DNA from 3 places in the Roseateles sp. FW301-B2 genome. Region 2 is predicted to be linked to each of the others. Evidence: predicted binding sites of a transcription regulator. Region 2 holds the regulator's gene; each other region holds the start of a gene.
What was found. Region 2 encodes FNR, which switches genes on or off when oxygen is low (the NO sensors DNR and NnrR bind a similar motif). Its sites were predicted from a motif close to TTGATNNNNATCAA; they were not measured.
Positions count from the first base shown of each region.

Region 1: the regulator FNR is predicted to act here: its motif matches at 1,262-1,275, upstream of AC3WQY_RS23520 (FeoA family protein).
Region 3: the regulator FNR is predicted to act here: its motif matches at 1,138-1,151, upstream of AC3WQY_RS21825 (2-oxoacid:acceptor oxidoreductase family protein).

Region 1 covers NZ_JBYTBE010000053.1:8,157-10,416, reverse strand. The annotation lists gene AC3WQY_RS23530 (ABC transporter ATP-binding protein) at 1-43, opposite strand, end outside; gene AC3WQY_RS23525 (BMP family lipoprotein) at 70-1,053, opposite strand; gene AC3WQY_RS23520 (FeoA family protein) at 1,370-1,627, shown strand; gene feoB (ferrous iron transport protein B) at 1,646-2,260, shown strand, end outside.
Region 2 covers NZ_JBYTBE010000017.1:12,597-14,856, reverse strand. The annotation lists gene hemN (oxygen-independent coproporphyrinogen III oxidase) at 1-326, opposite strand, end outside; gene fnr (fumarate/nitrate reduction transcriptional regulator Fnr) at 506-1,240, shown strand; gene AC3WQY_RS13165 (hypothetical protein) at 1,278-1,499, opposite strand; gene AC3WQY_RS13160 (hypothetical protein) at 1,639-1,893, opposite strand; gene ccoG (cytochrome c oxidase accessory protein CcoG) at 1,925-2,260, opposite strand, start outside.
Region 3 covers NZ_JBYTBE010000043.1:20,022-22,281, forward strand. The annotation lists gene AC3WQY_RS21820 (hypothetical protein) at 1-1,041, opposite strand, end outside; gene AC3WQY_RS21825 (2-oxoacid:acceptor oxidoreductase family protein) at 1,214-1,807, shown strand; gene porA (pyruvate ferredoxin oxidoreductase) at 1,791-2,260, shown strand, end outside.

The DNA of each region.
Region 1 (2,260 bases), on a different contig from region 2:
TCTCGCACAGCCGGACCGCCGGCGCGCGCTTGGAATCAGACATGGGCCGCTCTGCTATTGGCTGCTTCTTCAATACTTGCAGGCGTTGTCGGCCATGTAGTCGGCCACCTTGATCTTGCCGGCAATGATGTCCGCCTTGTAGGCCTCGACCTTGGTCTTCAGCGCGGGCGTGATGAGCTTGGCGTTGTGCTGATCGACGGCGTAGTCGACGCCGCCCTCCTTGAGCCCGAGCACGCTGACGCCGGCCTTCCAGTCCTTCAGCACGTTGTAGACCGCCACGTCCACGCGCTTGACCATGGAGGTCAGCATGGTGCCGGGCTGGATATGGTTCTGGTTGCTGTCCACGCCGATGGCCAGCTTGCCGGCATCCTTGGCGGCCTGGTAGACACCGGTGCCGGTGCCGCCGGCGGCCGCGAACACCACGTCCACGCCCTTGGCGAACTGGGCCTTGGCCAGCTCACCGCCGCGCGTGGGGTCGTTCCAGGCGGTGGCGGTGGTGCCGGTCATGTTGGAGAACACCTCGGTCTTGGCATTGGCCGCCTTGGCGCCCTGCTCGTAGCCGCACTGGAACTTGCGGATCAGCGGGATGTCCATGCCGCCCACGAAGCCGACCTTGCCGGTCTTGCTGCTGAGCGTGGCCATCGCGCCGACCAGGAAGCTTCCCTCATGCTCCTTGAACACCAGCGACTGCACATTGGGCTGGTTCACCACCATGTCGACGATGGCGAACTTGGTCTTGGGGAACTCCTTGGCCACCTGCTCCAGCGCCGAGGCCTGGGCAAAGCCGATCGAGATGATGGGGCTGGCGCCACGCTCGGCCATGCGGCGGATCGCCTGCACGCGCTGGGTCTCGTTGCTGATCTCGAATTCGAGGTACTTGCCGCCGGTCTCGGCCTTCCAGCGCTCCACGCCGCGGTAGGCCGACTCGTTGAAGGACTTGTCGAACTTGCCGCCCATGTCGAAGATCACCGCCGGCGTGGCCTGCGCGATGGCGGCGGACGAGGCGGCAAGGGCCAGGGCAGCGCCGGCCAGCGTAGACAGAGTGAGCTTCATTGCGGTCCTATACAAGCTTGCACAGGTTGGGATAGACGCCAGCATGCACGGGGGCGGGCCCGAACGGCGATTCTTGCGGATCGGAACGGGCGGCCGGCGGGGATAGGGGCATTCTAAAAAACGCGAGTGTATCGGCTTCTAAGGAAAACGCTAAACGTTTGCGCGCCCGTCTTTGCTCGTTTGCGCAAATCCGCGGCGCCGCAGCAAATTGCGCCAAATCAAAGCATCTGGGCAAACAAAGCCATGGGGATCTGAATGCGATTTCTTCGCATTTAGAATGAATCCGTCGCCCTCAACCGCTCCGCAAGGCCCGCCCATGTCCCAGCCCGCTTCCATGTTCACGCTCGCGCGTGCCTCCCTGGGTGCAGCCCACCGTGTGGCCGGGCTGGCGGCGCCGGCGCATGCGCCGGAATGGCCGCAATGGCTGGAGGAAATCGGCTTCGTCGCCGGTGAGCATGTCAGCGTGCTGGCGCGCGGCCTGCCCGGTGGCGACCCGCTGGTGGTGCGCATCGGCCAATCCACCTTTGCGCTGCGCGAGGCCGAAGCCGCCTGCGTGCAACTGGTGGCGGCCTGAGCCCGCGGCATCTTTCGCATGACGGCATCCTCGGTCATCCACATCCACCCGGCCGGCCCCTTGCTGGCCCTGGTGGGCAATCCGAACTGCGGCAAGACCGCCCTCTTCAACCGCCTCACCGGCAGCCGCCAGAAGGTGGCCAACTACGCCGGCGTCACCGTGGAGCGCAAGGAGGGCCGGCTCAAGACCCTGGCCGGCAAGAGCCTGCGCCTGCTGGACCTGCCCGGCACCTACAGCCTCTACCCACGCTCGCCCGATGAGCGCGTCACCTGCGATGTGCTGGCCGGACGCGCCAAGGGCGAGAAGCGGCCCGACCTGATCATCTGCGTGCTCGACGCCACCAATCTGCGCCGCAATCTGCGCCTGGTGCTGTCGCTGCAGCGCCAGGGCCTGCCCTGCGTGGTGGCGCTGAACATGGCCGACCTGGCCGCCGCGCGCGGCCTGCACATCGATGCCCAGGCGCTCGCCGAGGCGCTGGGCGTGCCGGTGGTGCGCACCGTCGCCACCCAGGGCCATGGCCTGGACGAGTTGCGCCAGTTGCTGGACCGGCGCGACGCCTGGTCCGCACCGCAAGCGGCCGCCAGCGCCCACCCCAGCCATGAGGACCAGGCACGGGTCAACCGCATCCTGCAC
Region 2 (2,260 bases):
GCCAGGGTCAGGTCCATCTCCGTGACCAGCGCGTCCAGGTATTCGGCCGCCTTCTCATGGTGCTTGGTGATGACCTTGTTGCAAGCGCAGTAATAGCAGACCGACTCGCAGAAGGGGATGTGCACATAGATGGACAGCGGCGCGCCGCCGCCCACCACGCCGCCCTGGGCCCGCTGTTGCAGGGCCTGACGGTATTGGGTGGTGGTAAAGGCCTCGACGAAACGGTCGGCAGTCGGGTAGGAGGTGTAGCGCGGCCCGGAAACGTCAAAGCGGCGCAACACGTCTTCGGTGATGCCTGGCAGGGGTTCAGCGACTCTTGGTTCCATGGACCGTACTGTGCCAAGCCCGTTGACAGGGCGTTTGACTTGGGTCAATCTTGCAGCGCGAGCATAGAGAAAGAATGGCGTCAATCTTGAGGAGCATCATGTTCAACTCTATGCACACAGGCACGCCATCGGGTGCGGAATCCGCCCCAGCTCCGGGCCCAGCCACCATAATTCGCCACATGAATGCCAACCACGCCATCAAGATCGAGCCCTTCAAGGTAGCTTGTTCCAGCTGCAACCTGCGGGAGTTGTGCTTGCCCGTCGGCCTGTCCAAGGGTGACCTGGATCAACTGGACGCCCTGGTGGCCACACGCCGCAATGTCGAACGCGGCGACACGCTGTTCCGTACCGGGGACTCCTTCCAGTCGCTTTATGCGGTGCGCACCGGGTTCTTCAAGACCTGCGTGTCTTCCGAAGACGGGCGCGACCAGGTCACCGGCTTCCAGATGGCCGGCGAGTTGCTGGGGCTGGACGGCATCAGCAATGACCGCCACAGCTGCGACGCCGTGGCCTTGGAGGACTCGCAGGTCTGCGTGATCCCCTACAGCCAGTTGGAAGAGCTGTCGCGCGAATTCACCGATCTGCAGCACCAGTTCCACAAGATCATGAGCCGCGAAATCGTGCGCGACCATGGCGTGATGCTGCTGTTGGGCAGCATGCGCGCCGAGGAGCGCCTGGCGGCCTTCCTGCTCAACCTGACCCAGCGCCTGCAGGCGCGCGGCTTCTCGGCCTCGGCCCTGGTGCTGCGCATGACGCGCGAGGAAATCGGCAGCTATCTGGGCCTGAAGCTGGAGACGGTCAGCCGCACCTTCTCGAAGTTCCAGGAAGACGGGCTGCTGGAAGTGAAGCAGCGCCAGATCCGCATCATGGATCAGCCGGGGCTGCAGAAGCTGGTCAACAGCACCACCTGCTGAGCGCGGCCGCAAAGCCTCAAACGCCCGCCCAGGCCCGCTACTGAGGCGGGCTTTTTTGTTGCTGGGCCAGGTACAGCGACATCGCCGATGCGGCGCTGATGAGCAGCCAGAAGATCAGGAAGCTGAGCGTGTAGATGGCGGCGCGCGGCAGCGCCATCGGGGCCGCGCCGAACCAACTCAGATCGCTGGGGTCCACCACCGCGAACACCAGCGCCACGGTCACGCCGGCCATGAAGAAGGACGGCCAGAGGATGAACATGGCCGAACGCACCAGCCCCGGCCGGTCACCTGGCCTGCGCTCAATACCTGCTTCGTCCCCTGCTTCGTCCCCTGCTTCGTCCCCTGCTGCGTCCCCTGCTTCACCCATACGCGCCCCCTCGGCTTGTGAGTCTGCTGCGTCAGTGGCCGCCCGTCGCCGCATGGTTGCGGGCCTTGATGGCGGGCTGCAGGGCCGCGCCCTGCTCTTCCGCACTGTCGGCCGACAGGCGGGCTTTGGTCTCGATCACCGGATCCGGGAAACGGATCGCCAGCGTCAGCGTGGCGATGCAGGCGACGATCACCACCGACGGGCCGCCCACCACCAGCCACATCATGCGTTCGCGCCACCAGGGGGCGGGCTTGTCGGCCGGGGTCAGGTCTTGCTGCTTGCTCATGGCGTGCTCTTTCGGATGAATGGGCCGCCGCTCAACGCGGCAGCACAAAGGTTGATTTTTCCATCAGACTGCCGGCGTCGGTGCCCGGGCTGGCGAGGCGGCGGATCTCGAACTGGATCGGATGGGCGCCGGCGCCCTCGCTGGCCGCGACCTCGGGCGGCACGCGCAGCGCCACCGAGATCCAGCGCGCCTCGGCGGGTCCGACCGCAACGACGTCCACCGCGGGCTGCATGCGCAGGCCCAGCAGGCCGGAGGCCGTCAGCGTGAAACGCTGCTCCTGCTCGGTGGCATTCATGATCTGCAGGCGGTAGACGTTTTCCACATAGCCGTCCTCGACCTGCCGCGCCAGCGAAGCGCGGTCGCGCAC
Region 3 (2,260 bases), on a different contig from region 2:
ATCCGGCAGCGCGCGCTGGCCGAACAGCAGCAATGCCAGTTGCTCCAGCTCCGGATTGGCTATCTTCGCCCTCAGCAGCTCGCCCAGTTGTGCGCCCAGGGCCGTGCCGGGCTGGGTCAGCGCGCTCAGCCTGCCGGCATCGAGCGCGGGCCAGCCGGCGCGCAGCGCGCGCTCGGCGCTGGCGGCCAACGCACGCAGATCCAGGCCGGCGCTGAGCGTCACACCGAAGCGCTCGTCATGCGCGTCCAGAGTCTCCAGCTCCAGCTTCAGGCCCCAGGCGCCGCCGCGCTGCTCGGGCCGCACATGCAGGCGCATGCCACCCTGGTGCTGCAGCTGCAGGCGCGCATCCATGCCCACGCTCAACCCGACGCCGGCACGCGCGCCATCCAGGCCGTAGGTCCAGGCGGTCCAGCCGGCTTTCGCCCCCACGCTCAGGCCCGCCGTCAGCTGGGCCTTCAGGTCCAGGCGCAGGCCCCAGAACATCGGATCGGGGGCGAGCCTGAGCAGGCCCTCCAGGTCGTTGGGCAGCAGCCAGTAGCGCGCGGCGTCTGCGGCCGCGTCGACCACGCTGGCCCTGTTCTCGGCCTGCACATACCACCAGAGACGGGCATCGGTGCCGGCCGAGAGATTGGCGCTGGCCTGGCCCCATGCGCCGATGCTCTGCTGGCCGCCCAGCCCGGCCGAGAGGCTCAGCGCCGCGCCATAGGACATCACGACATGGCCGTCGGCCGGTGCTATGCCCAGCTGCCGGTTCTCCTCGGCGTCCAGCATGGGGGCGATGCTGAGGCCCAGGGAGGCATCGGCCTGCGCCGACCATTCCCAGCCGAGCTGCGTGGTGGCGGTCTTGCCGGCGGCGTCGAGCAGCTTGGCGCTGAGCTCCGGCTGCTGCTCGTTCTTCAGCTCACCCAGCGGCGTGACCAGCAACTGCACGTCGTGCGGGGCGCCCACGGCAGCCAGCAGCGGCGGCAGGCCGGCGGCGGGGTTCTTGCGAAAGGCGTTGGCGGCGTCAAGCAGCTTGGGGTCGACCTGGAGCAAGGGCATGGCAGTGAGCGGGCAGTGGGGGCCTCGAAGCGTAGCCAGCCCGGCCGGGCCCGGCATCCTCGACCTGGTGGATGCGGCGCCGGAGCAAGGCCGAGGTTGATATTCGTCATGTCGCCGGGCCTTGCGCGGGCGAAGAATAGGCAGCACCCACTCAAGGGAGGGAGCGCCCCCGATGTTGCAGATCCGTATTCACGGCCGTGGTGGCCAGGGCGTGGTGACGGCGGCCGAGCTGCTGTCGGTCGCCGCTTTCGAGCAGGGCCGCCATGCCCAGGCCTTCCCCAGCTTCGGCTCGGAGCGCACCGGCGCGCCGGTGGTGGCCTTCTGCCGCATCGCGGAGCGCGAAATCCGCCTGCGCGAGCCCATCCTGGCGCCCGATGTGCTGATCGTGCAGGACCCCACGCTCCTGCACCAGGTGGATGTGTTCCAGGGGCTCAAGCCGGATGGCTATGTGCTCATCAACAGCCGGCGCAGCTTCGACGAGCTGGGCCTGGCCGAGGTGGCGGCGCGCTTCCGCCACGAGCGCCTCACCACCGTGCCGGCCACCGAGATCGCGCTCAAGCATCTCGGTCGGCCGCTGCCGAATGCGGTGCTGCTGGGCGGCTTTGCGGCGCTCTCGGGCCTGGTGTCGCTGGCGGCGGTGTCGCATGCCATCCAGGCCAAGTTCAGCGCCAAGCTGGCTGCCGCCAACATCGCCGCAGCCGCCGAGGCCTTCGAGTTCGTCAGCCAGGAAATGCAGGAGTTGGCCCACCATGCTCAAGCAATGTGAAGGCTCGCACGCCGTGGCCGAAGCGGTGGCGCTGTGCCGCCCCGAGGTGATCTGCGCCTACCCGATCTCGCCGCAGACGCATATCGTCGAGGGCCTCGGCGAGCTGGTGAAGGATGGCACGCTCACGCCCTGCGAGTTCATCAATGTGGAGAGTGAATTCGCGGCCATGAGCGTGGCCATCGGCGCCTCGGCGGCCGGCGCGCGCAGCTACACCGCCACCGCCAGCCAGGGCCTGCTCTTCATGGCCGAGGCGGTCTACAACGCCTCGGGCCTGGGCCTGCCGATCGTGATGACGGTGGCGAACCGCGCCATCGGTGCGCCCATCAATATCTGGAACGATCACAGCGACTCGATGAGCCAGCGCGATTGCGGCTGGATCCAGCTCTTCGCCGAGACCAACCAGGAGGCGGTGGACCTGCACATCCAGGCCTTCAAGCTGGCCGAGGAACTCTC